4 regions of the Aminobacter sp. P9b genome follow, and region 2 is predicted to be linked to each of the others. Evidence: riboswitches for the same ligand, from Rfam matches in the RefSeq annotation. Region 2 holds a riboswitch; each other region holds the start of a gene.
The links. A riboswitch is a leader RNA that binds a small molecule or an ion and turns the genes downstream of it on or off. The one in region 2 is predicted to bind cobalamin.
Positions count from the first base shown of each region.

Region 1 (7,725 bases), 230 kb from region 2:
ATCGACGGTCAGGCCCACCAGCGTGCCCCAGACCGGCAGGCCGGAGATGAAGGCGCGCGTGCCGTCGATCGGATCGATCACCCAGACATGGCTGTTGGAGATGTTTTCGCTGCCATGCTCCTCGCCGAGGATGCCGTGGCCGGGGAACTCGGCGTTGATCAGCGCGCGGATGGCGCGTTCGGCCTCCTGGTCGGCCTCGGTGACGGGATCGAAACCGCCGGCAAGCTTGTTTGCCACTGCACCCTGCCGGCGGAAGCGCGGCAGCGTTTCGGCTGCGGCAGCACGTGCGATCCGTCGCATGAATTCGGCGTCGACCATCATTCACCCCATCTCTGACTGTTGCGTGGATGACACGCCGCGGCCCTCGCCGGCAATAACCACATCAACTTGATTTAAAGAATCCCAAGGCGCCTTGACTTTTGTGCAGCGCACAATAATCTCGACTTCGGACAGGGTTTCCTGTCCATGCCCTCCTTGGGCGTTTCCTCCCTAGACTTCGACCGCTCTCCGGAGCGGTCTTTTTTTAACCTGCTCGGCCTGCGGTGCTACTCCGCAGCCAGCGGCAGGTCGAGGAAATGATGATCCGGAACCGCCATCAGATCGGCGGAAAACCGCGCCAGATCGTCGGCCAGAGCATAAAAGCCTGCCGATTTCTGGAACGTGCGCTCGTCCATGTAGAGCCCGCGATTGATCTCGATCTGCAGCGCATGCAGCTTGCGCGCCGGCCGGCCGTAATGTTCGGTGATGAAACCGCCGGCATAAGGTTTATTGTGCGCCACGGTGTAACCCATCGCCGCCAATAGCCCGATGGCCCGTTCGGAAAGCTCCGACGCGGCCGAGGTGCCGAAACGGTCGCCGACGATGAAGTCCGGCCGCATGCCGCTGTCGCCGATGCGGACCGAAGCCGGCATCGAATGGCAGTCCACCAGCACGGCATAGCCGAACCGCGCATGGGTGCGCGTGACCAGCCGCTTCAGCGTCTCGTGGTAGGGTTTGTAGACGCATTCGATGCGGTCGACCGCCTCCGACAGCGGCAACCGGCCCGGATAGATGTCCAGCCCCTCGCCCACCAGCTTCGGCACGGTACCGAGCCCGCCGGCGACTCGGGCCGAGCGGACGTTGGCGAAAGGCGGCACAGGTTCCGCGAACATCCTGGGGTCGAGCTCCCACGGCTCGCGGTTCACATCGAGATAGGCGCGCGGAAAATGTGCCGTCAGCATGGGTGCGCCGAGTGCGACGGCAGCACCGAACAACTCGTCGACGTAGCAATCCTCGGAGCGCCGGATGGACGTCGAATCGAGCCGGGTCATGGCGAGGAAGCGTTCGGGATAGCACCGCCCGCTATGCGGCGAGTTGAACACGAACGGCACGCGCTGCTCTGCGCTCGTCCTGACTTCGAACGGCGGCAGCACCGAGAAATCTTCGGCTGGCGTCATCTTTGTTGACGGACCTGCGAAATGCACTCACTCATTGTTCGAAGGTGCCACCTGCGGCCGCCGGTGTCCAGCATTCGAAATGTGGAAAAGCCGCCCCGATCGTGCCTTTGCGTCACCAATCCGGCAGCGCATTCACTTGATGTTTACCGTCCCGAACTCATATACAAGATGGTTAACGAAGCCCCTGATGGGGGGCGGCTTCGACCGCTAATTCGGACGGGAAACTGATGGCACGCATTCTTCTGGCAGAAGACGACGACGATATGCGCCGCTTCCTGGTCAAGGCGCTGGAACGCGCCGGCTACCAGGTGAGCGACTTCGACAATGGCGCGAGCGCTTACGAGCGGCTGCGCGAGGAACCCTTTTCGCTGCTGCTGACCGACATCGTCATGCCGGAGATGGACGGCATCGAGCTGGCGCGCCGCGCCACCGAGATCGATCCCGATCTCAAGGTGATGTTCATCACCGGCTTTGCCGCGGTCGCGCTCAACCCTGATTCGAAGGCACCGCGCGACGCCAAGGTGCTGTCGAAACCCTTCCATCTGCGCGATCTCGTCAACGAGGTCGAGAAGATGCTGCACGCCGCCTGAGGCGTTTCCCTAGCGTCGTCTAGGGAATTGATGATCCGGCGCATTTTTCCGCCAAACACGCTATTGACGCGCCGGATCAAAAATGGTGTATCCGCCCCCATCGGATGGGCGTGTAGCTCAGCGGGAGAGCACTGCATTGACATTGCAGGGGTCACAGGTTCAATCCCTGTCACGCCCACCATCCGAACTCCCTGATATCGTGAGATAAATTCGAACCGCAGTACGACGCCCGTGGCCATACGACTACGATCGACGACTACGGCAGCCGCGCGGTCCTTTCCTGGTCTACGCCGCGCGATAGTCCGGCGCGCTTGCCAGGTAGCCCGCATAGGCATCGGCATTAGGCGGCGCGAAATTCTCGGCCAGCGCATGGCGCCGCCGTTTCTTGGCGCCGATGTCGGCCAGCAGTTCGTCGAAATGCTTGAAATGATAAGGCGCCACGCACAGGCCGCCATAGACGCCCGCCGCCGGGCGCTCGTTGCGCTTCCAGTGCAGCATCATCTCGATGTTGTCGTTCATTTCCTGTCTCGAAGGCTGGCGGCCCAGCATGCCGTCGGCGTAGCGCACCAGCCAGTTACCGGCCAGCTCGGCGCTCAGCACCGTGCAGAATGACGAATTGAAACCAACGAAGCCCATGTCGGGCAGGTCGGGATTGGCGATGACCCGGTAGAGCCTGTACTGCCCGTCCGGCTCGACCAGCTTACGCTGGTATTCCTGCGGCAGGAAAGGCACGCCGGATTTCCAGCCGACCGCGAGGATAGCCATGTCGGCCGCCACCCGCTCGCCGCCCGACAGAATCACCGTACCCTGCTCGTAGCCGGAGATGGTGCCCTGGATCGCCTTGATGCGTCCGTCCGCCACCATGTCGAAGAAACCCGGCGTGACGATCGGGACCGAACAGTTGATCGTGGTTTCGATCGGCTTCGTCGGCCTGAGCCCTGTCTTCTTCAACTTGAGCTGGATCGAGAGCAGGCTTTCCAGCGCCCGCCAGTTGGCCCAGACGAACGGCTTGGCGACAGTGTGCGCGAGCCGCGCCAGCAGCGGCTGGTCCCAGTTCGGGAACATCACCTCCTGGGCGCGGACATAGAGGATGCGCTTGAAATTGATCAGCCCGCCGATGAAGTACGGTATGCGCCAGACCGGCTCGAGATAGACGATGCTGACGTCGGCAGCGCCTGAATTGACCGCATTGACGGCGATGTCGGTGGCGGATTTCGAGAAGCCGAGCACGACGACGCGCTTGCCCTTCACGGTTGCGGAATCGGTGTATTCCGAGGAATGAAGCACCTGGCCGCCGGCTGCGGTAAAATCATCCTGGCCCGGATGTACGAGCTCGCGTTTTTCGCTGAAATTGCCGGTGCAGACCGCAACGAAGTCAAAATCTTCGCTGACCGCGTTGCCGTCCCTGGCAAGCTCGAGGCTCCAGCCCTTGGCCCCTTGCCGCCGCTGCATGGAAACGACCTTGGTGCCGTAGCGGATGAGCGGCACCAGCCCGTTCCGCTCGGCATAGGTCCTGAGATAGGCGTGGACCTGCGTGCCCTTGGGCCATTCCGGATAGTCGTCCGGCATCGGCATCGAGGTGTAGCGATAGAGATCCTTCGGGCTTTGCGTCTGCACCTCGGGATAGGAGCGCGACGGCTCCCAGACCCCGCCCAGATCATTGCCGCGCTCGACGATGTGCACCTCGTGACCGCGTTGCCTGAAGGCATGAGCAGCCGCGAGCCCGCTCACGCCCGCGCCGATGACGCAGACTTTCTTCTTGTCGACCATTTGCTTTTCCTTGTCAGCCAGGACGCAGGCTCGCCCTCGCACGCGACGGATGTCGCGTGCGCCAGGACGGTCAGCGGCGTGTGATCCGGTGGCTTAGTCGTTGGCTTCCGGCGGCAGGAAGTTGACCTCGTGCTGGGCCGAGACCTTCACCACCTCGGCCGGGTCGGCGAGGTTGTCGAGCTTGTTGAACAGCTCTTCCAGCATGCCCGCCGGCGACACCCAGAACAGTGCCTTGGTCGGCTTGTCCGACTTGTTGAAGTAGCCGTGCGGGATGCCTCTGGGCATGCGTACCAGGTCGCCGGCCTTGGCCTTGACCCATTCGCCGTCGAGCTTGAGATCGAGTTCGCCTTCCTGCACGAGGATGAACTCTTCCTGAGTCGGATGGACGTGCACGGGCACGAACTGGCCCGGCTCGCTGTTGGTCTCGAAGGCGAAGGTGGCATCGCAAACCGCCTTCGGAAAATAGACCTGTCCAAGGATATTCCAGGTCTTGCCGGCATAGCCGTCGCCCTTGCGCGTAATGCCCTTGGCGAGTTCCTTGCTCATCATAAGCTCCCTCTGTTCGAAGGACCTGCCCATGGCGGCCCTTTCATTTGTTCCACCCCGAAGAGTGCTGCAGACATCGTCAATGAACTAGCCGGAATGCGCGGCGACTATCCAGAAAACGCAAAAATGCAGCAGGGTGGATGCATTGCCGTTCATTTTCGTTGGCAGCCGGATGATCGGTGCTAGTCTGGCCGGATGCTGATGGAAGAGGCGTCCGTTCGAAGGGTACCGCTTTCCGATCATGTCTTGTTTCAGTCGAACGATCTCGACTGCGCCAGGGAGCGGGTCGCCCAGAAGTTCTGCAATCACCGACTGGACATCATCGGTGATCGAAAATCTTTTCGTGTCACACACAATCATGCCCCCGGCGAGATGATCTCGCTGAATTACATCAGCTATGGCGCCGACGTGCTGATCGACCCCGGCGAACTTGGCGACTTCTATCTGATCCAGATGCCGGTTTCGGGCACGGCGACCGTCCGCAACGGCTCGCGCGAATTCATCACAAACCGCAGCATCGCCTCCGTGCTCAACGCCGACCTGGCGACGAGGATGAAGTGGTGGCAGGGCTGCGCGCAACTGCTCATCCAGGTGCGCAAGGCGCCGCTGCACGCCTTTGCCATGCGCCTGCTCGACCGCGACATACCGGGGCCGCTGATCTTCGATCCGCTGGTGGATTTTTCGAGGCCCGAGATGCAGGCGTGGCGGCGCCTCGCCAACTCACTGTTCCAGGCCGCGGAGAGGAAGACGGCTTCAGCGGGATCGGGCATCCAGAACGTTCTGTACGAGCAGCACCTCCTGGAACTGTTCCTGCGCAGCCAGCCCAGCAACATGAGCCTGTTCTTCGACGACCGGAGGCAAGGTGCGGCACCTCGCCATCTCAAGCGCGCCGAGGAGTTCATCCGCGCCCATGCCGCCTTGCCCATCGGGCTGCACGAGATCGCCGGCGCCGCCGGTGTCGCGCCCCGGACGCTGCAACTTGCCTACAGGAATGCCTTCGGCATCTCGCCGCTGCGCGCGCTGACGCGCGAACGCATGCGCCGCGCCCGCTTCGACCTGGTGGCGAGCGAAGCCACCGTCACCGATGTCGCTCTGAAATGGGGCTTCACCCACTTCGGCCGCTTCGCCGCCGAATACAGGCATGAATTCGGCGAGCTTCCGCGCGAGACGCGACAGGCGCGCCACGGCTTGGGCCGCGCCACGCACGAAATGGCCTGACGAACGTCCCGCTAGGATTTGGCCAGCGAGGGTTTGACAGGAGCGGCAGCGCGCAGCGTCTGCTTGCGACCGGTTGGCTCGTAGGCAAACTCATCGACCACACGGCCGCCGAGCAGGTGCTCGGCAACGATGCGGTCTATGGCGGCCTCGGTGACGCCGCCATAATAGGTCCCCTCGGGAAAGACCTGGATGACGGGGGCGAGGTTGCAGGGGCCGAGGCAGGTCGACTTGCAGCTCATGGTGCCGTCGCCGCTGACGCGCAGCTTCTGGCGGTCCTGCTGGTTGCGCAGGTGACCCCACATGAGATCGGCGCCGGCGGCGTTGCACGGGCCGCCCTGGCAGACCAGCACGCGACGTTTCTGTGCCGGGATCAGCGACCCCTCCGGCACCAGCTTTTCGGCAGGCGGAACGGGAGCAGCCACTTCTGCGGTTTCGACAAGCCCGGCCATCAGCGCCGGCAGGAGCGCACTGTCGGCGAGGCCCTGTGCGATGCGGACATTGGGCCATGGCGCGCCATCCTCGGCCTGCCAGCGGCGCAGCGACTTGGTGAGCCAGGCGGTGAAGCTCGGCTCGATCGGCAGCATCAGCGGCAGGATGAGAATGTCGGAGGCACCGGCCTCACGCAGGGCTCCGAGCGCCTCTCGCAGCGACGGCGTGCCCTGCTCTGTGAAGCCGAAGCTGGCACCGGCGACGCCGGGAAGCGTGGCCGCAAGGCCGGCGAGTTGCTGCATCTGCCTGTAGGGCGCAGCGGCAAAGGCCGACTTGGCGACCAGCAGCACATGCCTTTGCGGCGCGGAGTTGTTTTCGCTTGAGTTCGACACCTGCAATCCCTGACCAGCCGTAGCGGGATTGCGGCAACGCAGGCCAAAGCCGGTGCCGGATGGCTACCGTTTCAACCCGCGCTCCTGTGGTACACCCCGCCCACGGAACCTCACTTGGTCAGGCAGGTCTCCTGGCTCGCGGGTCGTTGCTTCATCGCCCGTCTTCCCGGCTTCATGCCAGTGACGTGGTGGGCAATGTGGCTATTCACCATTGGGCATGATCGTTTCCGAAAAGCGGAAACCACTTTTCGGGACCATGCCCTGACCGCTCACAGTTGCGGGGCAGCTTCGGCTTCTACCGAATTCCCTCTTAGCTCCCGCCGAGAGGCGGGAGAACCATAACCACGCGGCAAGCTATAGGCGCGCATCGACAAGTCAAGCGCCTAAAGCTGCTCCGACTATTCCGCCGCCTCGGCGAAGGCGGCAGGCACATAGTTGAGGATCGGTGCCAGCCAGCGCTCCGTCTCTGCAACCGACATGCCCTTGCGCTTGGCATAGTCCTCGACCTGGTCGCGCTCGACCTTGGCGACACCGAAATAATAGCTTTCCGGATGCGAGAGATAGAGGCCCGAGACCGACGAGCCCGGCCACATCGCCATGCTTTCCGTCAAAGTCACGCCGGCATTGTTCTCGGCGTCGAGCAGGCGGAACAAGGTCGTCTTTTCGGTGTGGTCGGGCTGCGCCGGATAGCCGGGCGCCGGGCGGATGCCGTGATAGGCCTCGCCGATCAGCTCGTCGCCCGACAGGCTTTCGTCCGTCGCATACCCCCAGAACTCCTTGCGGACGCACTCGTGCATGCGCTCGGCGAAAGCCTCGGCGAAGCGGTCGGCCAGCGCCTTGACCATGATCGAGGAATAGTCGTCATTGGCGCGCTCGAAGCGCTCGGCGATCGCCACCTCCTCGATGCCGGCGGTCACCACGAAGCCGCCGACATAGTCGGCCTTGCCGCTGTCGAGAGGGGCTACGAAGTCCGACAGCGCGACATTCGGCCTGCCGTCGCGCTTGGTCAATTGCTGGCGCAGGGTGAAGAAGCTCGCGAATTCCTTTGTGCGGCTGTCGTCGGCGAACAGCCTGATGTCGTCGCCGACAGCATTGGCCGGCCAGAAGCCGATCACCGCCTTCGGCGCGAACCACTTCTCGTCGATGATCTTCTTCAGCATCGCCTGGGCGTCTTCGAACAGCTGGCGCGCAGCCGCACCCTGGTTCTCGTCCTCGAGGATCTTGGGGTAGCGGCCCTTGAGCTCCCAGGTCTGGAAAAACGGCGTCCAGTCGATGTAGCGGGCGAGCTCGGCGAGATCCCAGTTTTCGAACACCTTCGTGCCGAAGAAGCTCGGCTTCGGCGGC
Region 1 covers NZ_CP150082.1:4,702,898-4,710,622, forward strand. The annotation lists gene hisN (histidinol-phosphatase) at 1-321, opposite strand, end outside; gene WHT83_RS23180 (N-formylglutamate amidohydrolase) at 546-1,436, opposite strand; gene cpdR (cell cycle two-component system response regulator CpdR) at 1,664-2,026, shown strand; tRNA gene WHT83_RS23190 (tRNA-Val) at 2,133-2,207, shown strand; partial or broken gene WHT83_RS23195 (flavin-containing monooxygenase) at 2,312-3,877, opposite strand; gene WHT83_RS23200 (cupin domain-containing protein) at 3,890-4,342, opposite strand; gene WHT83_RS23205 (AraC family transcriptional regulator) at 4,589-5,560, shown strand; gene WHT83_RS23210 ((2Fe-2S) ferredoxin domain-containing protein) at 5,572-6,381, opposite strand; cobalamin riboswitch at 6,485-6,737, opposite strand; gene metH (methionine synthase) at 6,780-7,725, opposite strand, start outside.
Region 1: linked by a shared signal. The riboswitch ahead of WHT83_RS23210 ((2Fe-2S) ferredoxin domain-containing protein) and the one ahead of WHT83_RS22085 (ABC transporter ATP-binding protein) in region 2 are both predicted to bind cobalamin.

Region 2 (7,725 bases):
CGCGACCTGACACAGCAGTCCTGATGTAAGCCGGCTTGCTGCCAGCGAATGGCTGCCATGCACAGCACGCATTGCTGCAATGCACCAACATCGCTTGTGCCGCGAGCGACTTGAGGAAACTGTAGACCTAAATCGTTTCAGCCTCCCCCGAGTCCGACATGCCCTTGCCGATCCTCGCCCTGGCCGTTGCATCCTTTTGCATCGGCACCACCGAATTCGTGATCATGGGCCTGTTGCCCGAGGTCGCGGCCGACCTCGGCGTGTCGATCCCGGCCGCCGGCCTGCTCGTCACCGGCTACGCCCTCGGCGTGGTCATCGGCGCCCCCATCATTGCCGTGGGCACGGCAAAACTGCCGCGCAAGCCGGTGTTGATCGGGCTTGCGATGATGTTCGTACTCGGCAACCTGCTCTGCGCCATCGCCCCGACCTACTGGACGCTGATGATCGCCCGCGTCATCACCGCCTTCGGCCACGGCGCCTTCTTCGGCATCGGCTCGGTGGTGGCGGCAAGCCTGGTGCCGGCCAACAAGCGCGCCAGCGCCATTGCCCTGATGTTTGCCGGCCTGACGCTCGCCAACATCCTCGGCGTGCCCGGCGGCACGGCACTGGGCGAGGCCTTCGGCTGGCGCATGACCTTCTTCGCCGTCGTCGCCATCGGCCTGATCTCGGTCGCGGCCATCGCCTTCCTGGTGCCGGCGGGCGTCGCCCCTCCCGGCAAGGGTGGCGTGGCCAGCGAGGTCAAGGTGCTCGGCAAGCTGCAGGTGTGGCTCGCCATGATCATCTCGGCGCTCGCCTCGGGCAGCCTGTTTGCCGTCTTCACCTACATCAAGCCGATCCTGACCGACGTCACCGGCGTGTCGGTTGCATCGGTCACCTGGATCCTGCTCCTCTTCGGCGGCGGCATGACCATCGGCAACATCATCGGCGGCAAGCTGGCCGACTGGAAGCTGATGCCGACTGCCATCGGCGCGCTGGTGGTGATGGCCGCGATCCACGTCGCCTTGGCCCAACTCGGCTATTCGGCGCCCGCCGCGATCCTGCTTATCTTCCTCTGGGGCGTGATGACCTTCGTCATCGTGCCGCCGATGCAGATGCGGGTCGTCGAAACCGCCTCGGAAGCGCCGAACCTTGCAGCGACGCTCAACCAGGGCGCCTTCAACGCCGGCAATGCCGCCGGCGCCTGGGCCGGCGGTGCCGCGATCTCGATGGGCGTCAGCTATGCCGACCTGCCTCTCGTCGGCGCGGCGATCGCACTGTCCGCCTTCGGCGTCGCGCTGTTTTCCTTCGCGCTCGACCGGCGTGACGCAATTCAGCAGGCGGCATGACGCTTTAGCGATTGTCAGCACTTCGCAGCTGCTGTAGCCACCTCATTGATGGTTCCTGCTGCCTGACTCGGGCAGCGGATTAAATGGGAACACGGTGAGACGTCCCTGACGCGAAACCGTGGCTGCCCCCGCAACTGTGAGCGGATAGCAAATCGGAAAATGCCACTGGCCAAACGGCCGGGAAGGCTCCGAGGAGTGATCACCCGCAAGCCAGGAGACCTGCCATCATCCGATTAACTCAACCGGCCGGGGTGTGCCGCGGAGATGATGATGGTTGCGACTGCCTTTTTCCGTACCGGCGCGCTCACCGGATCGTTCTGCCACCTCCGCCTGACTGCGGAGACAGGGCATGCTCGATCGCGTCCACACCGCTAGCCGCCTCGTAGGCACCACCCCGACACTGCTCGAACTCGACGGCGTCAGTTGGGGGCCTCGCGGTTCCCGGCCTATTCTCGAACCAGTGAGCCTTGCCGTCGCGCCTGGCGAAATGCTCGCCATCGTCGGCCCCAATGGCGCCGGCAAATCGAGCCTGCTGCGCTGCCTCTACCGCTACCACAGACCGGTCTCGGGAACGGTCCGGCTCGACGGCACCGACATCTGGACGATGAAGCCGCGTGACTGCGCCCGCCGCATCGCCACCGTGCTGCAGGAAAGCGCCTCCGACTTCGGGCTGACCGTGGCCGAGATCGTCGAGCTGGGGCTGACCCCGCACGCAACCGGCATTCGCACCGGCGATCAGGACTACGACCAGGTCGAGGCAGCGCTTGCATTGCTCGGCCTGACCGCGCTCGCCGCGCGCGACTTCAACTCGCTGTCCGGCGGCGAGAAGCAGCGCGTGATGATTGCCCGCGCGCTGGTGCAGCGGCCCGATCTGCTGATCCTCGACGAGCCGACCAACCATCTCGACATCCGCCACCAGCTTGAAGTTCTGGAGCTGCTCGGCAATCTCGGCTGCACCGTCATCGTCTCCCTGCACGATCTGGCGCTGGCCTCCGCCCATGCCGACCGCGTGCTGGTGATGGACGCAGGCCGCGCGGTTGCTTGCGGCAGGCCGGCAGACATCCTGACGCCCGAACGCATCCGCTTGAGCTTTTCCGTCGGTGCGATCCTCGACGACCATCCCATCACCGGTCGCCCGCGCTTTTCCTTCCACCTCGAACGCTGACAACAACTCAAGGAGCCCCAATGCGCCTGCCCATCATCGCCGCCGCCCTGCTCGCCACCTGTGCTTCCGCCGCTGCCAGCGGCTTCCCCGCCACCGTCAAGAGCTGCAACCGCGACGTGACTTTCGAGGCCGCGCCCAAAAGGGCTGTCTCCCACGACGTCAACCTGACCGAGATGATGCTGGTGCTCGGTTTGGCTGACCGCATGGCCGGCTATTCCGGCATTTCTGGCTGGAAGACGCTGGACGAGAACCTGCGCAAGGGCGTCGGCGAACTGCCGGAGCTCGCGCCGAAATACGTCACCAAGGAAGTGCTGCTGGGTGCCGATGCCGACCTGTTTTTCGCCGGCTGGAACTACGGCATGAAGGTCGGCGGCGACGTCACCCCCGACACGCTCACCCCCTTCAAAATCCCGGTCTACGAGCTGACCGAGAGCTGCATCCACATCATGAAGAAGGACAAGTCGTCACTTCAGGACATGTATGCCGACCTGCTCAATCTCGGCGCGATCTTCGGCGTGCGCGAAAAGGCGGAAGCGCTGGTGGCAGGCTACGAGAAGGAGCTCGCCGATTTCCAGGCGTCGCTGCCCAAGCTGGACAGGCCGGTCAGCGTGTTCCTCTATGATTCCGGCGAGCAGAAACCCTTCACCGCCGGCCGCTACGCCATGCCGACAGCGATCATCGAGGCCGCCGGCGGCAAGAACATCTCCGACGACGTCGAGTCGAGCTGGGTCGAGATCGGCTGGGAGCCGGTCATCGACCGCAACCCCGACATGGTGGTGATCGTCAACTATGGCGAGGTCACCGCCGAGCAGAAGATCGAGTTCATGCGCTCCAACCCGGCCTTCAAGGACATAACCGCGGTCAAGAACAACAGCTTCTTCGTACTCGAATACATCGAGGCGACGCCAGGTCCGCGCAACATCGCCGCCATCAAGCGGCTGGCCGCCGCCTTGCGGGCCGACTGACCGTGTCGCACCGCCACCTCGTCGCGGGGCCAAGGCACGCCCTGATCCATGCCATGCCGGCCCTGATCCCGGGGCTGGTCATACTGCTCGTCGCCGCCATGGTCATCGCTGTCGGCGTTGGTCCGGTCGCGATCCCTCTTGAGACCGTGTGGGGCGTGATCGCCAACAAGCTGGTGCCGGGAAGCGTCGAGGTGGCCTGGTCCAGCGGCCGCGAGAATATCGTCTGGGACGTGCGCGCCCCACGCGTCATCCTGGGCGCGGCCGTCGGCGCCTCGCTGGCGCTGGTGGGTGCGGCGCTGCAATCGGTGACGCGCAACCCGCTCGCCGACCCGCATCTGCTCGGCGTCTCGTCCGGCGCTGCCTTCGGCGCGATCATGGCGCTGATCCACGCCGGCATGATCTTCGGCGCCATCACGGTGCCGGTGTTCGCCTTTGCCGGAGCGCTGGCGGCGACAGCGCTGGTGCTGGCGATCGCCAATTTGGCACGGGTGCAGTCGGCCGGCCAGCTGATCCTCGCCGGCGTGGCGGTGAGCTTCATCATCAGCGCCGCCGGCAATTTGTTGATCTTCATCGGCGATCCCAAGGCCGCCCATGTCGCAATCTTCTGGATGCTCGGCGGGCTCGGCCTGGCGCAGTGGAGCCACCTGCCCTACCCGCTTGCAGCCCTCCTTGTGGGCGGCGCCTGGCTGATGACGCAGACGCGCAACCTGAACGCCATGACGCTCGGCGACGAGAGCGCCACTGCGCTCGGCATCCCGGCCCGGCGATTTCGGCTCAATGTGTTTGTCGTCTGCGCGCTGTTGACCGGATGTGCCGTCGCCTATTCCGGCGCAATCGCATTCGTCGGCCTGATGATCCCGCATATCGTGCGCTTCTTCGTCGGCGGCGACTATCGCCGCGTGCTGCCGCTGTCGGCGCTGGTGGGAGCCATCTTCCTGATCGCTGCCGACATGGCCGCCCGCACGGTGATGCCGCCGCAGGACATGCCGCTCGGCATCGTCACCGGACTGATCGGAGGCGTGGCATTCGTGGTGCTGATGCGGCGCCGGACGACAAATTGAGCGTCAGTTGGTAATGCAATGCAAGACGACGCAAATCCAGTTGCACCCCCGGTTTTTCCTAGCTATGGATTTGCCATGAACACGACTTCGCTCCAGAACATTTGGTGGCGGGCCAGCTGACAGCGGCCTCTTGAAGCGCGTGCGCGTGAAAATTGTGATGGCCGCAACGGGATTTCCGGGCGGCCATTTGCTTTTTTCGAACCAGGCTCCGGACGCTCCCACGGCAACAGATGGAGACGGGAATGACGTTGGAACTGCTTGATAACGGTGCCGAGCGCTACGTGACCGGAGGTGGTGTTTCCATCACCAGGCAGCGCCATGAGACCGCCTATGCCGGGGCGATCGAGACCTATCTCGATGGGCTGAACAGCCGGCGCGGCGCGGTCTTCTCCTCCAACTACGAATATCCCGGCCGCTATACCAGATGGGATACCGCGATCATCGACCCGCCTGTCGTGATCTCGGCGCGCGGCCGCGCCATGAAGATCGAGGCGCTCAACGCCCGCGGCGAGGTGTTGCTGCCGGTCATCCACGCGGCACTGGCGCCGCTCGAGGAACTGACCATCGGCGAGACGACGAAGCGCCTGATCGCGCTTCAAGTGGCAACGCCCGGGCGTGTCTTCACCGAAGAGGAGCGTTCGCGCGTGCCGTCGGTGTTCACCGTGCTGCGTGCCATCACCGCACTGTTCAAATCGGACGAGGACAGCAATCTCGGCCTTTATGGCGCCTTCGGCTACGACCTGGCCTTCCAGTTCGACCCGGTCGAGCACAAGTTGGAGCGTAAGGAGAGCCAGCGCGACCTGGTGCTGTTCCTGCCCGACGAGATTCTGGTTGTCGACCACTATTCGGCCAAGGCCTGGCACGACCGCTACGACTATTCCGGCAAGGGTTTCTCGACCGAAGGCATCGCCCGTGACAGCGCTGCCGAGCCCTTCAGGGCTTCCGACCGCATTCCCCCACGCGGCGACCACGAGCCGGGCGAATATGCCCAACTGGTGCGCCGGGCGATGGACAGCTTCAAGCGCGGCGACCTGTTCGAGGTCGTGCCCGGCCAGATGTTCTACGAACGCTGCGAGACCGCACCGTCCGAAATCTCGCGCCGGCTGAAGACGATCAACCCCTCGCCCTACTCGTTCTTCATCAATCTTGGTGAAAACGAATACCTGATCGGGGCGTCGCCGGAGATGTTCGTGCGCGTCAACGGCCGCCGCGTCGAGACGTGCCCGATCTCGGGCACCATTAAGCGCGGCGACGACGCCATCTCCGACAGCGAGCAGATCCTCAAGCTGCTCAACTCGAAGAAGGACGAATCCGAGCTGACGATGTGCTCGGACGTCGACCGCAACGACAAGAGCCGCGTCTGCGAACCGGGCTCGGTGCGCGTCATCGGCCGCCGCCAGATCGAGATGTATTCGCGGCTGATCCACACCGTCGACCACATCGAGGGCCGGTTGCGCGAGGGCATGGACGCCTTCGACGCCTTCCTCAGCCACGCCTGGGCGGTGACCGTCACCGGCGCGCCCAAATTGTGGGCGATGCGTTTCATCGAGAGTAACGAAAAGAGCCCGCGCGCCTGGTATGGCGGGGCGATCGGCATGGTGCATTTCAACGGCGACCTGAACACCGGCCTGACCCTGCGCACCATCCGCATCAAGGACGGCATCGCCGAGGTGCGCGCAGGCGCCACATTGCTCTACGATTCCATTCCCGAGGAAGAAGAAGCCGAAACCGAACTGAAGGCCTCAGCCATGCTTTCCGCCATCCGCGACGCCAAGACCGGCAACTCCGCAGGCACCGAGCGCACCACCGCGCGCGTCGGCGAAGGGGTCAAGATCCTGCTCGTCGACCACGAGGACTCGTTCGTCCACACGCTGGCCAACTACTTCCGCCAGACCGGCGCCGACGTCTCGACCGTGCGCTCGCCGGTGCCCGAGGAAATCTTCGACCGCATCAAGCCGGACCTCGTGGTGCTTTCGCCCGGACCGGGCACGCCGAAGGATTTCGACACGGCGGCGACGATCAAGAAGGCACGCGACCGCGACCTGCCGATCTTCGGCGTGTGCCTGGGCCTGCAGGCGCTGGCCGAAGCCTATGGCGGCGAGCTGCGCCAGTTGGCGGTGCCGATGCACGGCAAGCCGTCGCGCATCCGCGTCTCCAAGCCGGGCATCATCTTCTCCGGCCTGCCCAAGGAAGTGACCGTCGGCCGCTACCATTCGATCTTCGCCGATCCGGTGCGCCTGCCCAGCGATTTCGTCGTCACCGCCGAGACCGAGGACGGCGTCATCATGGCGTTCGAGCACAAGAAGGAGCCGATCGCCGCGGTGCAATTCCACCCGGAATCGATCATGACACTCGGCCACGACGCCGGCATGCGGATGATCGAGAACGTCGTCGCGCACATGCCGCGCAAGGCCAAGGACAAGGCGGCCTGAGCGGCCGCCGGGACTGCAAGCAGAGATCATGAGCGAAACCGAAACACAGAGCTTGTCGGCCACGCGCGGTGGACAGCCATCGTCCAAGCGGCGTGTCGCCAGGCTCGCCTTCTGGTCGATCATCATCGGCGCGGGGGTCATGGGCCTGAAATTCGTCGCCTGGTGGATGACGGGTTCCGTGGCGCTGTATTCGGACGCGCTCGAATCGATCGTCAACGTCGTCGCCGCCATGGCCGCCTTCTGGGCGATCAAGATCAGCCACAAGCCGGCGGACATGGGCCACCAGCACGGCCACCACAAGGCGGAATATTTCTCGGCCGTGCTCGAAGGCGTGCTGATCGTAGTTGCCGCCTTCCTCATCCTGTTCGAGGTCTGGCGCAGCTGGGGCGTGCCGATGGACGTCGAGCAGCCCTGGTTCGGCCTCGGCATCAACGGCGTCGCAGCAGTGATCAACGCGATCTGGGCAAGCGCGCTGATCCGCGTCGGCCGGGCCGAACGCTCGCCCGCCATGGTCGCCGACGGCCATCACATCATGACCGACGTGGTGACCTCCGCCGGCGTGCTGATCGGCCTCGTCGCTGCCGTTGTCACCGGCTGGAAGATCCTCGATCCGGCACTGGCCGTGATCGTGGCGCTCAACATCCTGTGGCAGGGCTGGCACGTCATCAGCTCGTCGATGGACGGGCTGATGGACCGCGCCGTCGAGCTCGACGAGCACATGCGCATCCGCGACATCATCTCGGCCAATTCCAAGGGCGCGATCGAGGTCCACGACCT
Region 2 covers NZ_CP150082.1:4,471,637-4,479,361, forward strand. The annotation lists gene WHT83_RS22075 (LysR substrate-binding domain-containing protein) at 1-24, shown strand, start outside; gene WHT83_RS22080 (MFS transporter) at 159-1,325, shown strand; cobalamin riboswitch at 1,358-1,567, shown strand; gene WHT83_RS22085 (ABC transporter ATP-binding protein) at 1,675-2,490, shown strand; gene WHT83_RS22090 (ABC transporter substrate-binding protein) at 2,511-3,455, shown strand; gene WHT83_RS22095 (FecCD family ABC transporter permease) at 3,509-4,516, shown strand; gene WHT83_RS22100 (anthranilate synthase) at 4,759-6,948, shown strand; gene WHT83_RS22105 (cation diffusion facilitator family transporter) at 6,977-7,725, shown strand, end outside.

Region 3 (7,725 bases), 210 kb from region 2:
GCGCCCGTGCCGGCGTCGAACTCGACATGGGCGAAAAATTCGGCGGCGAGATTTCCGCAGGCTGGCTCTCCGAGGATTTCGACGACGACCGGCTGGAAACCATCTCCGCGGCGACGATCGCCGCGGATCTCCGCTGGTCGCCGATGCGCGGCACCATCGTCGCGCTCAACGGAACCACCCTGGTCGAAGGCTCGACGACACCGGGCGAAAGCGGCTCGGTGCTCTATTCCGGTCGCCTCAGCGTCGAACGCCAGATCCGCGCCAACCTCACCGGCTTTGCCGCGGCCGGCATGGGCTGGCGAGACTATGCCGGCAGGGACGACCATGAACTGAGGCTGAGCGCCGAGGCGGGCCTGACCTGGTGGCTCAACCGCTATGCCGGCCTCACCGGCAGGCTACGCCACGAAACCTTCGACAGCACCTTGTCCGGCCGCGACAGCAAGACCAACAGCGTCTTCGTCGGGCTGAGGGTGCAGCGCTAGGGGTGCCCCTCCTTGCGGGAGACGCAGCCCAAAATCCTCATGGTAAGTGGTGAGCCTGTCGAACCACAGGTTTGGGTAGCCAACAGCGAGCCCAAAGCGGACCTGACGCATCGGCGCAGTCCGTCTCGAGGTCAAGCAGGAGCGTACGTCAACCTGATCACGTCCTCGCCAATTGGATCGCTGGCCACAAGGCGGAGCCGGGGCCGCGGGCCGGCGAAGAATGGCTTGCCGCGACCGAGCACGACGGGGTGGAGGTAGATGCGATACTCATCAACAAGACCAAGGTCGGTTAGGCTTCGTGCCAAGTCTGGTCCGCCAACTTGAATCTCCCCGACGATCTGAGCCTTGAGCCCACGTATCGTCGCCTCGATGTCATTGTCGACAAGCGTGGCGTTGGGGCCGACTGACTTCAAAGAGCGCGACACGACCCACTTCGGCTGGCTCCGCCAGGCAGCCGCAAAGTCGCGCCTCGCCGCGTCCCACTCGGGATGATCCTCGTCCCAATAGCGCATGACCTCGTACAAATGGCGACCGTACACGCTACCCACCTGGTCGCGCGCCTGCTCGATGAAGTGATGGAAAAGCGTTGGGCTTGGCCCAAACGCCATGTGGTCGACGTAGCCGTCCAAGGACTGGTTCATTCCAAAAACGAGCTTCGCCATGATGCAAATCCTCCGCCCCAGCTCTTTTAGAATAGCTTGAACCGACGGTGCGTAGAAGCGGGCGATCGCTCTACACGCACTCGCCAAAGGGAATCCCATGCGGACTCTTGCGAAAGCACTCCCTGCAAACTGTCAGTCCCGACCTCGCGAGCGAGGAACGAGCGTCGGGAATCTATGCCGAGACGCGAAAGAAGCCAGACGCGGACGAGAACCGACAAGGGGGCATCGAGGTCCGCCGTCACCAGCCACGTCAAGCCGCGGTTCGACCAGCGCACAGGCCAGTGACGGTTTCTTTCAACCCGCTCTCGCCATCGCCGCCAAAGATCTCGCTCATGACCAGTTCCGCAAGCGGCAGCCGGCTGCCCCAGCCATGCCGTTCGAGATCAGGCCGCAGCGCAAACTCGCTGACCCGGCCGACGCAGAGATAGGCGACGGGCACGACATGTTCGGGAATGGCTAGCACCTGCTTGAGCGCCTCGCGGTCGATGATGCTGACCCAGCCGACACCGACGCCTTCGGCCCGCGCCGCCAGCCAGAAATTCTGCACCGCGCAGACGGTGCTGTAGAGGTCCATTTCGGGATTGTGCCATCGCCCCAGCGGCGAGTTCTGCGAGCGGCTGCGGTCGCAGGTGACCACGAGATTGAGCGGGCTCTCGCAGATGCCCTCGAGCTTGAGCTTGCGGTACAGCGCCTGCCGCTCCTCGGCGATATGGGGCAGTTCCTGCTGGCGTGCGGCCAGGAACAGGTCGCGGACCTTCTGCCTGCGCTGAAGATCGCGGATGACAATGAAGTTCCACGGCTGCATGAAACCCACCGACGGCGCGTGATGGGCTGCCATCAGCAGGCGCGCCAGTACCTCGTCGTCGAGCGGGTCGGGCAGGAAATGGCTACGCACGTCGCGCCTCGTGAAGATGGCGCGGTAGACGGCATCCTGCGCTGCCGTGTCGAAACAGCCTGAACTGGCATGGGTATGGTCGGCCGGCATCGCGTGTCCCCTGGCGAGCAATCGGTTTCCGCCGCTTGACCATGCGATGGACGATTTCTGCCGGGCCGGTCTTCTGGCTCGAGTTCAACCCGCCTTCGGCGCCTTCCCGTTCAACGAACAGTGGCTTTTGCCGATGCGGTCCCTCTTACAGCGTTGGGCACGCCACGGATTTTCACCGTGTTCCCGATTCTCCCGCATCGCTGCGGGCACCTGGCAGGAGATGTCTACACGGCACTGACGCCGATGGCCATCGCCCCGCGCGTCCAAACCTGGCGCGCGGGCGACATCTGAAGCGAAGTCAGCGACCCGGCTTCATCTCGTTGAGCAGGCCCTCGATGACACCCGCCATGCGCTCGTTGATATCCGTGCGCGACAGCGCAAAGGCGACGTTGGCCTCGACGAATCCTTCCGGTGAGCCGCAATCGAAGGTGCGGCCACGATAGTGGTAGCCGTAGAAGGACTGCTGCTTCTCGAGCTTGAGCATCGCATCGGTAAGCTGGATCTCGTCGCCGGCGCCGCGCTCCTGCTTGGCCAGGATGTCGAAGATCTCCGGCTGCAGGATGTAACGGCCGTTGATGAAGAGGTTCGAAGGCGCCGTCCCCTGCTTCGGCTTTTCCACCATGCCTTCGATCTCGAAGCCGGTGTGGACAGCCTTGCCCTTGCCGACGATGCCATATTTGTGCGCCTCGGCAGGGTCGCATTCCTGCACGGCGATGATGTTGTTGCCGGTCTCGGCATAGAGCTCGACCATCTCGCGCATGCAGCTCTTTTCCGACTGCATGATCATGTCGGGCAGAAGCAATGCGAAGGGCTCGTCGCCGACCAGCTCGCGCGCGCACCACACCGCATGGCCAAGGCCGAGCGGCACCTGCTGGCGGGTGAACGAGGTCTGGCCAGGGCCTGGCTGCAGGCGCTGCAGGCGCTCCAGCTGCTCGTTCTTGCCGCGCTGTACCAGCGTGTCATAAAGTTCGAACTGGACGTCGAAATGATCTTCGATAACTGCCTTGTTGCGGCCGGTGACGAAGATGAAGTGTTCAATTCCCGCCTCGCGTGCCTCATCGACCACGTATTGGATCACTGGGCGATCGACGACCGTCAGCATTTCCTTGGGAATCGACTTGGTGGCAGGCAGAAAACGCGTGCCGAGGCCCGCGACCGGAAAAACTGCCTTGCGAACTCTTTTCATTGCTTGGTCATCCGATGGAAGATTGCGAGTATCGGGCAGGGATACTGCCACACCCGAATTGATGAATACTGAATGCGTTCACATATTCGCCGGCAGCGGACAAGAGCAGCGATCACGCGATCTTGATTGTCCTAGCCAGTCGGGAAACAATCGCCAAAGCCGCTTTTCGTTCCCCAAGGGGGCTATGGTAAACTGATTGATAACCGGCATCGGCGATGAATCGTATTTCTGATCTCTCCAAGGAGGAAAGAATGCCCCTTCGCAAGACCGCCAAAGGCCTCGCCAGCGCCGCTGCAATCGCCGGCCTTTCGCTGGCGTTGATGCTGCCTGCCGGCCCAGCGGCGGCCGAAGCCGGCTTCCAGCGCTGGGTGGCGAGCTTCCGCTCAGTCGCCGCAGACAACGGGATTTCCGGCTCGACCTACGACCGCGCCTTTCGCGGCGTGACCTCGGCCGACCCCGAAGTGCTGGAAAAGGCCCGCTTCCAGCCCGAATTCACCGCGCCCGTCTGGGATTATTTCGACAATCGCGTCCATGACCAATCGATTACGGTCGGCCGCGAGATGGCCCGCAAGTGGAAGCCGTGGCTCGACCGTATCGAGGCCAGTTATGGCGTCGACCGCTACATCCTGCTTGCCATCTGGTCGATGGAATCGAACTACGGCGAGATTCTCAAGAACGACAAGGTGATGCGCAATGTCGTGCGCTCGCTCTCGACGCTCGCCTATGGCGACCAGCGGCGCGCGAAGTTCGCCCGGACCCAGCTGATCGCGGCGCTCAAGATCCTTCAGCGCGGCGACATCGACGAAAGCCACCTGGTGGGCTCGTGGGCCGGCGCCATGGGCCACACCCAGTTCATCCCGACCAGTTACCAGGCCTATGCCGTCGACGCCGATGGCAACGGCAAGCGTGACATCTGGAACTCGATACCCGACGCGCTCGCCACCGCCGCCAACCTGTTGAAGAAGAACGGCTGGCAGGGTGGCAAGACCTGGGGCTACGAGGTCGTGCTGCCTGAGGGCCGCAAGTTCCCGACCGGCTCTCTGACGCTCGACAAGTGGGCTTCGCTCGGCGTCGAACGCGCCAATGGCAAGGCCTTCAAGCGCGGCTCGGATGTGGCAACCCTCAAAGTGCCGGACGGCCGCGGCGGTCCAGCCTTCCTGATGACCAAGAATTTTTCGGTCATCAAGCGCTACAACAACGCCGACAAATATGCTTTGGCCGTAGGCCTTCTTGCCGACGAAATCGCCGGCTATGGCGGTCTGGTCCAGGACTGGAAGCGCCCCTTCACCAAGCTCAGCTTCGAAGAGAAGCAGGAGTTGCAGAAGCGGCTGTCGGCGCATGGCTATTACGACGGCAAGGCGGACGGCAAGATCGGCGAGGGTTCGCGCTCGGCGATCAAGTCTTTCCAGGCACAGCTGGGCTTGACGCAGGACGGCCATCCGAGCATGGAAGTGCTCAAATGGCTGAGGCGGAATTAGCAATCGGAGGTTGCTGTTGGCATCGTCGCGTCTTTCGAGAAAACTCGCTCTGCGCCTGACGATGCCGCTGGTCGCGGTGGCGGTCGCGTTGACCGCCATTGCGAGCACGATGCCCTCCCCGGCCATTGCCCAGGAAGGCATCTTGCGGCGCTGGTCGCTGCGCGACCTGTTCATGCCGCGCCGCGAGCCGCGCGTTGACCCGTACATCCTTGAGCAGCCGCAGGGCCAGCCGCGCAAGAAGATCCGCAAGACGCCACGCAAGCCGAAGGCAACTGTCGGCAATGTGAGCCGTCCTGCCGAGCCCGCCGTGCCTGTGATCGAGAAGGCATCCGACGCACGTGTCGTGCTGGTCATCGGCGACTTCCTCGGGGGCGGTCTTGCCGAAGGACTGGGCACCGTCTTTGCCGAGAACGCCAAGATCCGCGTTATCGACAGGACCAATGGGTCGTCGGGCTTCGTGCGCGAGGACCACTACAACTGGCCCGAGCAGGCCAAGGCACTGATCGAACAGGAAAAGCCGGCCGCTGTCATCGTCATGATGGGTTCCAACGACCGCCAGCAGATGCGGGTCGCCGACAATCGCGAGCCTCCGATGAGCCCGGGCTGGACCAAGGAATACACCGCGCGCACCGAAAAGCTCGCCAAGGCCATCGCCGAGACCAAGGTTCCGTTCCTGTGGGTCGGCATGCCGGCGTTCAAATCGTCGAAGATGAGCACCGACATGCTGGCCTTCAACGACATCTACCGTGCCGCGACCGAGGCCGCCGGCAGCGAGTTCGTCGATGTCTGGGACGGTTTCGTCGATGAGAACGGCGCTTTCGTCACCTCGGGACCCGACATCAACGGCCAGCCGGTGCGGCTGCGTTCCGACGACGGCATCAACGTCACCCGCGCCGGCAAGCGCAAGCTCGCCTTCTTTGCCGAAAAGCCGCTCAACAAGCTGCTCGGCATCACACCGCAAGGGACGGAGACCGTCGTTCCGGCGAGCCTGCCGCAGGCGACCCCCGGCGAGCTCAACGTGCCGGTCAACATCGACCGCACCGTGCCGGTCTCGCTTTCCGATCCCGAGCTCGATGGCGGCACCGAGTTGATGGGCGCGCAGGCGGCACCCAAAGGCGATCCGCGCTCGCCCGGCGAGAAGCTCGCCGTGCAGGGAATAGCGCCTGCGGCTCCGCCTGGACGCGCCGATGATTTCTCCTGGCCGCCCAAGCCGCTGCCGACAGCGCAGGGCACTGAAACGACGACCGCGATCAAGCGGTAGGCTTGCAAATCCCCAGATATGAAAAAGGCGCCTCGCGGCGCCTTTTTGTTTCGGCCGAACCGTCGTCAGCGTGGCAGGACGCTCGAGCCCATCAGCGCCAGGTCGATCGACTGCGCGGCCTGGCGACCTTCGCGGATCGCCCAGACGACCAGCGACTGGCCGCGGCGCACGTCGCCGGCGACATAGAGCTTGTCGACATTGGTCTTGTAGTCCTGCTCGTTGGCCGAAACGTTGGTCGAACGGCGGCTGTCGGTGGCGATGTCGAGCTTGCCTTCAAGTTCCTTGACCAGGCCGCCGGAAATCGGACCGGCAAAGCCGATGGCGATGAAGGCGAGATCGGCGCGGATGACGAACTCGGTACCGGGGATCGGCTTACGCTTGTCGTCGACTTCGCAGCACTTGACGCCGGTCAGCTGGCCTTCCTCGCCGATGAACTCCAGCGTCGCCACCTGGAACTCGCGCTGCGCGCCTTCGGCCTGCGACGACGAGGTGCGCATCTTGGTCGCCCAATAGGGCCACACGGCGAGCTTGTTTTCCTTTTCCGGCGGCTGCGGCCGGATGTCGAGCTGGGTGACGCGGACCGCGCCCTGGCGGAACGCCGTGCCGACGCAGTCGGATGCGGTGTCGCCGCCACCGACGACGACGACGTGCTGGCCGCCAGCGACAATCGGCTCGGACGGCCAGGCAACCGACTGGATGTCCTCGCCGCCGACGCGCTTGTTCTGCTGGACGAGATAAGGCATCGCGTCATGCACGCCCAGGAGATCGTCGCCGGGGATTCCCGCCGGACGCGGCGTCTCGGAGCCGCCGCAATAGAGCACGGCGTCGAATTCGGCGAGCAGTTCGCCGACCTTCTTGTCGACGCCGACATTGACGCCGCAATGGAAGGTCACGCCCTCGCCTGCCATCTGCTCGACGCGGCGGTCGATATAATGCTTCTCCATCTTGAAGTCCGGGATGCCGAAGCGCAGCAGGCCGCCGGGACGGCTCTCGCGCTCATAGACGTGGACGTCATGGCCGGCGCGGCCGAGTTGCTGGGCCGCCGCCATGCCGGCGGGACCCGAGCCGATGACAGCCACCTTCTTTCCGGTCTTCTTTTCCGGCGGATAGGGCCTGATGTAGCCGGTCTCGTAGGCCTTGTCGGCAATCGCCTGCTCGACCGTCTTGATGGCGACCGGAATGTCCTCGAGGTTCAGCGTGCAGGCTTCCTCGCAAGGCGCGGGGCAGATGCGGCCGGTGAATTCGGGGAAGTTGTTGGTCGAATGCAGGTTGCGGATCGCATTGTCCCAGTCGCCATTGTAGACCAGATCGTTCCAGTCGGGGATCTGGTTGTGCACTGGACAACCCGTCGGGCCGTGACAGAACGGGATGCCGCAATCCATGCAGCGCGCGGCCTGCTTTTCGACTTCCTTGTCCGACATCGGCAGCGTGAATTCACGGAAATGCCGAATGCGGTCGGAAGCCGGCTGGTACTTGTGCACCTGCCGGTCGATCTCGAGAAAACCTGTAACCTTGCCCATCGTAACTCTCGTCAGTCATGCCCAGCCTCTCGGCGCGGGCGTCTCATTCCACCACTTCAAATGAAGCATGCGATGGCGCAGCACCCGTTGTGGGCGCCGCGCCGGCCGGACGGTCGCGGTCACTCCGCCGCGACGTTCATCCTCATGCGCT
Region 3 covers NZ_CP150082.1:4,684,793-4,692,517, forward strand. The annotation lists gene WHT83_RS23110 (outer membrane beta-barrel protein) at 1-482, shown strand, start outside; gene WHT83_RS23115 (dihydrofolate reductase family protein) at 614-1,144, opposite strand; gene bluB (5,6-dimethylbenzimidazole synthase) at 1,395-2,129, opposite strand; cobalamin riboswitch at 2,175-2,358, opposite strand; gene galU (UTP--glucose-1-phosphate uridylyltransferase GalU) at 2,428-3,315, opposite strand; gene WHT83_RS23130 (lytic murein transglycosylase) at 3,567-4,793, shown strand; gene WHT83_RS23135 (DUF459 domain-containing protein) at 4,810-6,054, shown strand; gene WHT83_RS23140 (glutamate synthase subunit beta) at 6,120-7,574, opposite strand; gene gltB (glutamate synthase large subunit) at 7,694-7,725, opposite strand, start outside.
Region 3: linked by a shared signal. The riboswitch ahead of bluB (5,6-dimethylbenzimidazole synthase) and the one ahead of WHT83_RS22085 (ABC transporter ATP-binding protein) in region 2 are both predicted to bind cobalamin.

Region 4 (7,725 bases), 570 kb from region 2:
TGATGGATCTTCGAACGGCACACATCCATCAGCTCTTCCGAGCCGCGCAGCATGCACGGCGTGGTGCCGCAGACCTGGATATGGGCGCGCGTGCCGACCGGCTTGAGCTGGAACTGCGTATAGAAGGTCGCGACTTCCAGCGCGCGGATGTATGGCATATCGAGCATGTCAGCGACATGCTCGATGGCAGCCTTCGTCACCCAGCCGTCCTGCTCCTGCGCCAGCATGAGCAGCGGGATGACGGCCGACTGTTCGCGGCCCTTTGGGTACTTCTTGATCCAGGTCTTGGCCTGCGCCGTAAACGCCTTGTTGAAGGCGAAGGACGCTGGCTGGACGCTGGCTTCTGCGAGACGGCGGACTGACATTTAGCGGTCGACCTCACCAAACACGATGTCGAGGGAGCCGAGAACGGCCGAGATATCCGCAAGCATGTGGCCGCGGCACAGGAAATCCATCGCCTGGAGATGGGCGAAGCCCGGCGCGCGCAGCTTGCAGCGGTATGGTTTGTTGGTGCCGTCGGCGACGAGGAACACACCGAACTCGCCCTTCGGCGCCTCGACGGCCGCATAGACCTCGCCGGCCGGCACGCGGTAGCCTTCGGTGTAGAGCTTGAAGTGATGGATCAAGGATTCCATCGAGCGCTTCATCGCCTGGCGCTTCGGCGGGACCACCTTGCCGTCCATGTTCGAAACAGGACCGACGCTTTCCTTGCCAAGCAGCAGATCGACACACTGGCGCATGATGCTTGCCGACTGGCGCATCTCTTCCATGCGGATGAGATAACGGTCGTAGCAGTCGCCGTTCTTGCCGATCGGAATGTCGAATTCCATCTCCGAATAGCACTCGTAGGGCTGGCTCTTGCGCAGGTCCCAGGCAGCGCCCGAACCGCGCACCATCACGCCCGAAAAACCCCAGGCCCAGGCGTCATCGAGCGACACCACGCCGATGTCGACGTTGCGCTGCTTGAAGATGCGGTTCGGCGTGAGCAGATCGTCGAGGTTCTTCACCGTCTGCAGGAACGGATCGATCCACTTGCCGATGTCTTCGACCAGTTTTTGCGGCAGGTCCTGGTGGACGCCGCCCGGCCGGAAGTAGGCTGCGTGCATGCGCGCGCCGCAGGCCCGCTCGTAAAACACCATCAGCTTTTCGCGCTCTTCGAAGCCCCACAGCGGCGGGGTCAGCGCGCCGACGTCCATCGCCTGCGTGGTGACGTTGAGCAGGTGCGACAGGATGCGGCCGATCTCGGAATAGAGCACGCGGATGATCTGGCCACGCTTCGGCACATCGATGCCGAGCAGGCGCTCGACGGCCAGCGAGAACGCATGTTCCTGGTTCATCGGCGCGACATAATCGAGCCGGTCGAAATAAGGGATCGCCTGCAGATAGGTCTTCTGCTCGATCAGCTTTTCGGTGCCGCGATGCAGCAGGCCGATATGCGGATCGACGCGGTCGACGACTTCGCCGTCGAGCTCGAGCACCAGGCGCAGCACGCCGTGCGCCGCCGGATGCTGCGGACCGAAGTTGATGTTGAAATTGCGGACGGAGGTTTCAGCCATTTCGGCGCCTCAATTCGTCTTGGCTTTTTCGTCGCCCGGCAGCACGTATTCGGTGCCTTCCCAGGGAGACAAAAAGTCGAAATTGCGGAATTCCTGCTTGAGCTCGACCGGCTCATAGACGACGCGCTTCTGCTCGTCGTCGTAGCGAACCTCGACAAAGCCGGTGAGCGGGAAGTCCTTGCGCAGCGGATGTCCCTCGAAACCGTAGTCGGTCAGGAGGCGGCGCAGGTCGGGGTGGCCCGAAAACAGGATGCCGTACATGTCGTAGGCTTCGCGCTCGAACCAGTCCGCGCCGGGAAACACCGACGTGATCGATGGCACCGGCGTGTCCTCGTCCGTGCTGATCTTGACGCGGATGCGCAGGTTCTGGCGCGGCGACAGCAGGTGGTAGACGACGTCGAAACGCTTGCGGCGCTGCGGATAGTCGACACCTGCGGCATCGATGAAGGAGACGAACTGGCACTGCACGTCGCTGCGCAGGAAGGTCATCACGTCGACGATGTCGGCGGCCTTCACCGTCAGCGTCAGCTCGCCATAGGCGACAACGCTTTCTTCGATGTCCGCATCGAGCTTTTCCGCGATGTAAGCGGCAAGGTCGTTCAGGGCTTCACTCATCTGGGATCACCGCTCGATCGTGCCGGTGCGGCGAATCTTCTTCTGGAGAAGAAGGATGCCGTAGAGAAGTGCTTCGGCGGTCGGAGGACAACCGGGCACGTAGATGTCGACGGGCACGACGCGATCGCAGCCGCGCACCACCGAATAGGAATAGTGATAGTAGCCGCCGCCATTGGCGCACGAGCCCATCGAGATGACGTAGCGCGGCTCTGGCATCTGGTCGTAGACCTTGCGCAAGGCGGGCGCCATCTTGTTGGTCAGCGTGCCGGCGACGATCATCACGTCCGACTGGCGCGGCGAGGCGCGCGGCGCGATGCCGAAGCGCTCGGCATCATAGCGCGGCATCGAGATGTGCATCATCTCGACCGCGCAGCACGCCAGACCGAAGGTCATCCACATCAGCGAGCCGGTGCGCGCCCAGGTGATCAGCGCTTCGGACGACGTGACGATGAAACCCTTGTCCGAAAGCTCATTGTTCAGGTCGCCGAAGAAGGCGTCGTCGGAACCGATGAGCTTGCCGGTGTTGGGATCGATGATGCCTTTCGGCTTCGGCGCGATCAGGGTGCCGGAGGCTTCGTTCAATCCCATTCCAGCGCTCCCTTTTTCCACTCATAGACAAAGCCGATGGTCAGCACGGCCAGGAAGATCATCATCGACCAGAAGCCCAGCATGCCGATCTCGCCGAAGGACACCGCCCACGGGAACAGGAACGCCACTTCGAGATCGAAGATGATGAACAGGATGGAGACCAGGTAGAAGCGAATGTCGAACTTCATGCGCGCATCGTCGAACGAGTTGAAGCCGCACTCGTAGGCAGAAAGCTTCTCCGGGTCCGGATTTCGGTAGGCGACAAGGAAGGGCGCCACGATAAGGGCGATGCCGACGAGTAGCGCCACACCGATGAAGATGACGATGGGCAGATACGAACTCAAGAGAGCGTTCATGCTGCGAATTCCGTTGGTGGCCTATCCACCAGATTTACAGCACGGTGTCCGTTTCCGGAAGCGCGACGAATTCTCGCCTGCCCTGACGAAACGGTCGTGCTGCAATGCGGCGACGGTTAGCGCAGCCGGTCGGGCGAAGCAAGCCCAACCTTGTCCAAAACGGGGCAAAGCCCACCACTGGACCAAAATCCTGCGCGTGTGGCTCCTGTTTGATTTCCTTCGTCTTTTACTCAAGTTTACACTCCTGACAAGACCGGAACCGCGGTTCTGCTAGCATTTGCAGCAAAGACCGATTCTGATGCCCTTGCGTCACTCATCCGGAGACTGCGATAGCTTGCCGCAATGAAGGAAAAACTCTCGCTTCCCACCGCCCGCCGCATTGCACTCGCGGCCCAGGGATTTGCCGATCCGCGCCCCACCGGCGCGATCACCCGCCGCCACCTGCAACGCGTGCTCGGGCGCATCGGCCTGCTGCAGATCGACTCGGTCAGCGCCGTCGTGCGCGCCCACTACATGCCGCTCTATTCGCGCCTCGGCCCCTACCCCATGGCGCTGCTCGACGATGCCATGCAGCCAAAGAAGCGCATGCTCTTCGAGTACTGGGCGCATGAAGCTTCCCTGCTGCCGTTGGAGACCTTTCCGCTTTTGCGCTGGCGCATGGCGCGGGCCGAGGACGGGATGTATGGCGGGCTTTCCAAGTTCGGCCGTGCGAACAGGCCCTACATAGAAGAGATCTTTCGCCAGGTTGTCGACCGCGGTCCGATCGCCGCGTCCGACATCGAAGGCGCCAAGGGTTCCGGCGGCTGGTGGGGCTGGAGCCAGGAGAAACATGCATTCGAATGGCTGTTCTGGGCCGGCCGCATCACCACCCATTCGCGCCGTGGCTTCGAGCGCCTTTACGATCTGCCCGAACGCGTCCTGCCTTCGGACATCCACGCACTTCCGATCCCGGCTCCGACTGATGCGCATCGCGAACTGCTGCGCATCTCGGCACGCGCCCATGGCGTGGCGACCGCGATCTGCCTGCGCGACTATTTCCGCCTGTCGCCTGCCGACATGAAGGGCCGCCTCGAAGAACTGGTCGAGATGGGCGAACTGATTCCCGTGCGTGTCGAGGGCTGGGATCGACAGGCCTATCTCCATGCCGAGGCCCGCATCCCGCGCAAGGTCCACGCACGCGCCCTCCTCGCCCCCTTCGACCCGCTTGTGTTCGAGCGCACGCGCGCCGAGCAGCTTTTCGACTTCCGCTATCGCATCGAGATCTACACGCCGGCGGAGAAGCGCCAGTACGGCTACTACGTTCTGCCCTTCCTGCTTGGCGAGCGCATCGTCGCCCGCGTCGACCTCAAGGCCGACCGTCCGGCGGGCGTGTTGCGTGTCCATGCCGCCTATGCCGAGCCTTGCGCGCCGGCGGACACGGCAAGCGAACTCCACGAAGAACTGAAGCAGATGCGCGACTGGCTCGGCCTCGAACGCATCGAGGTGACACCTGCCGGCGACCTCGGACCTGATCTGAGCGACATTGTTGGTCGTTCCATTGCGTTGACTCCACCCCACGCGAAAGCCTAAATCGCCGACAGACGGTCCTTCGCCCGCAACGGCGGAGGCTAAGAGGGAATGCGGTGCGGCGCATATGCGCCTAATCCGCGGCTGTCCCCGCAACTGTAAGCGACGAGCCAAGGCCGGTAACCACTGGGATGTCCTCCCGGGAAGGCGGTGCGAAGGCGACGACTCGCGAGCCAGGAGACCTGCCGTCTCAAACATTGATCCGATCGCCTGGCGGGTGTCCCAGGCAAGGAGCCTGGTATTTTGGAACTCGACGGCAATCTCTCGGTCGAAATTCTGGACGCATCCTGCGATGCTGCCGACGACGCGCGCTCCGCTGAAGTGACCATCCTCGTCTGCTCCTCCTGCCGCGACGAAACCGGGTCGGACGCCCATCCGCGCGCAGGAGAAAGACTTGCCGAATCCGCCCGCCGAACTGCGGCCAGCGAAGGCATCAACGTCCTCACTGTCGAATGCCTCGGCAACTGCAAGCGACGCCTGAGCGCAGCACTGATCCGCGACGGCGCATGGAGTTACGTCTTCGGCGACCTCAGCACGACGTCGGGCGAAGACCTCGTCACCGGCGCAAAGCTTTTCGCCACCTCGACCGACGGCCTCATCCCCTGGCGCGGCCGGCCCGACAGCCTCAAGCGCGGCCTCGTCGCGCGCATTCCTCCCCTCGCCCTTATCAAGGAAGACAAATGACCGCCTCCGTCGAACGCGTTCCCTGCACCGTCGTCACCGGCTTTCTCGGCGCCGGCAAGACCACCCTGCTGCGCAACATCCTCGAGAACTCCAAGGGCAAGCGCCTCGCCATCATCGTCAACGAGTTCGGCGATGTCGGCATTGACGGCGAGATTCTGAAGGGCTGCGGCGTTGAGGCTTGTCCCGAAGAAAACATCGTCGAACTGGCCAATGGCTGCATCTGCTGCACCGTCGCCGACGACTTCGTGCCCGCCCTCGACCAGATCCTATCGCTTTCGCCGAAGGTCGACCACATCCTGATCGAAACCTCGGGCCTGGCGCTGCCCAAGCCGCTGGTCCAGGCCTTCCAGTGGCCGAGCGTGAAAAGCCGTGTCACCGTCGACGGCGTCATCGCCGTGGTCGACGGTCCGGCCCTCGCCGCCGGCAAGGTGGCCTCCGATATGGAGGCGCTCGCCGCCCAGCGCCGCGCCGATGATTCGCTCGACCACGACGACCCGGTCGAGGAGGTATTCGAGGATCAGGTCGCCTGCGCCGACCTCATCATCCTGTCCAAGAGCGACCTGCTCGACGAAGCCGGTCACGCTCGCGCCACCGCCATCGTCGGCGAGCACCTGGCACGCGCGGTCAAGATCGTGCCGTCGGCGCACGGCAAGGTCGACCCCTCGGTGCTGCTCGGCCTCGGCCTCGCCGTCGAGGACGACATCGAAAACCGCAAGACCCACCACGATGGCGCCTTCGACCACGAGCACGACGACTTCGACACCTTCGTCATCGAGATTCCCTCGATCGCCAATCCGGATGAGCTGGCGAAGCGCGTCGCCACCGCCGCCGAGGAAGAGAACGTGCTGCGCGTGAAGGGCTTCGTCGACGTTGGCGGCAAGCCGATGCGCCTGCTGGTCCAGGCCGTCGGCCCGCGCGTCAACCACTACTATGACCGCGCCTGGACCGCCGCCGACGACCGCCGTTCGCGCCTGGTCGTCATCGGCCTCAAGGGCCTCGACCGCCCGGCCATCGAGCGTATCCTGGTCGGCTGAACCGGACAGCCTGGATGCACATCCTCACCACCACATCCACCTCGCTCGACGATTTGATCGAGCCGGTCGACCTCGGGCAGAAGCCTGCGGATGTGGTGGCGCTGTCCTTCACCGACAGCGACCTGGCGGGCCTCGCCAACGCCTGGAAGGCGGATGCGGCAAACCTGCCGTCGATGCGGCTCGCCAGCCTGCGCGACCTCCGGCACCCGATGTCGGTCGACCTCTGGATCGACAGTGTCGCAAGCCACGCCAAGGTCATCCTCGTCCGCATCCTCGGCGGCCACGACTGGTGGCGATACGGCTGCGACCGGCTTGCGGCGGTGGCCCGTGAAAGGGGTATCGCGCTGGCACTGCTGCCGGGCGAAAGCCACGACGAGGATTTGCGGCTGATCGAGGCGTCGACGCTGCCCCGAACAGAACTCGACGCGCTGCTCGGCTACTTCCGCGAGGGCGGCCCTGAGAACATGAAGGCGCTCGTCGCCCGGTTGGCTGGGCTGGCGGGTGCCAAGAGCACTGCCGCGGCGCCGATTGCAGTGCCGAAGGCGGGATTCTACGATCCGGCGCGTGGCATCCTCAGTGATCTGGAAGCCTTTTTGGCCGGAAATGTTGGCGATCCTTCGCGCCCCCCTCTGTCCTGCCGGACATCTCCCCCGCTATGGGGGAGATCAGCTTTTACTGACCTCCGCACGAATTCTGCAACGCCGCCAACCGGCGACAAGGCTAAAGGTTGGCCAATCTCCCCCCTTAGGGGGGAGATGTCCGGCAGGTCAGAGGGGGGTGCGAAAGAGCAGGATACTTCCAGCACTCCCATCATCCCCATCCTCTTCTACCGCTCGATGCTTCTTGCCGCCGACGTCGCACCCATCGACGCGCTGGTCGAGGCGCTGCGCGCGCAAGGCGTCCGCCCCGCCCCGATCTTCGTGTCGAGCCTGAAGGACAGGGAATCGCTTGCCTTCGTCGAGACGGCTTTGGCGCAGCTGACCCCCGCAGCCATCGTCACCGCCACCGCTTTCGCCGCCGGCGCCGAGCCGGGCACGGAAACGCTGTTCGACCGCGCCGGCGTGCCGGTGTTCCAGGTCATCGTTGCCACCACACGCCGCGAAGCCTGGGCAGGCAGCCTGCGCGGGCTGGCGCCTGCCGATCTCGCCATGCATGTGGTGATGCCGGAATTGGACGGCCGCATCCTCGCCGGCGCCATCTCCTTCAAGGCAGAAAGCGAGGTCGACCCGGCACTCGGCTTCCGCGCCTTCGCCAACCGGCCCGAGCCCGACCGCGTCGAACAGGTCGCCCGCCGCATCTCAGCACACCTCAGGCTGCGCGAGACGC
Region 4 covers NZ_CP150082.1:3,904,589-3,912,313, forward strand. The annotation lists gene WHT83_RS19240 (NADH-quinone oxidoreductase subunit E) at 1-365, opposite strand, end outside; gene WHT83_RS19245 (NADH-quinone oxidoreductase subunit D) at 366-1,556, opposite strand; gene WHT83_RS19250 (NADH-quinone oxidoreductase subunit C) at 1,566-2,171, opposite strand; gene WHT83_RS19255 (NADH-quinone oxidoreductase subunit B family protein) at 2,178-2,759, opposite strand; gene WHT83_RS19260 (NADH-quinone oxidoreductase subunit A) at 2,750-3,115, opposite strand; gene WHT83_RS19265 (winged helix-turn-helix domain-containing protein) at 3,458-4,684, shown strand; cobalamin riboswitch at 4,680-4,886, shown strand; gene WHT83_RS19270 (DUF1636 family protein) at 4,955-5,365, shown strand; gene cobW (cobalamin biosynthesis protein CobW) at 5,362-6,399, shown strand; gene WHT83_RS19280 (cobaltochelatase subunit CobN) at 6,414-7,725, shown strand, end outside.
Region 4: linked by a shared signal. The riboswitch ahead of WHT83_RS19270 (DUF1636 family protein) and the one ahead of WHT83_RS22085 (ABC transporter ATP-binding protein) in region 2 are both predicted to bind cobalamin.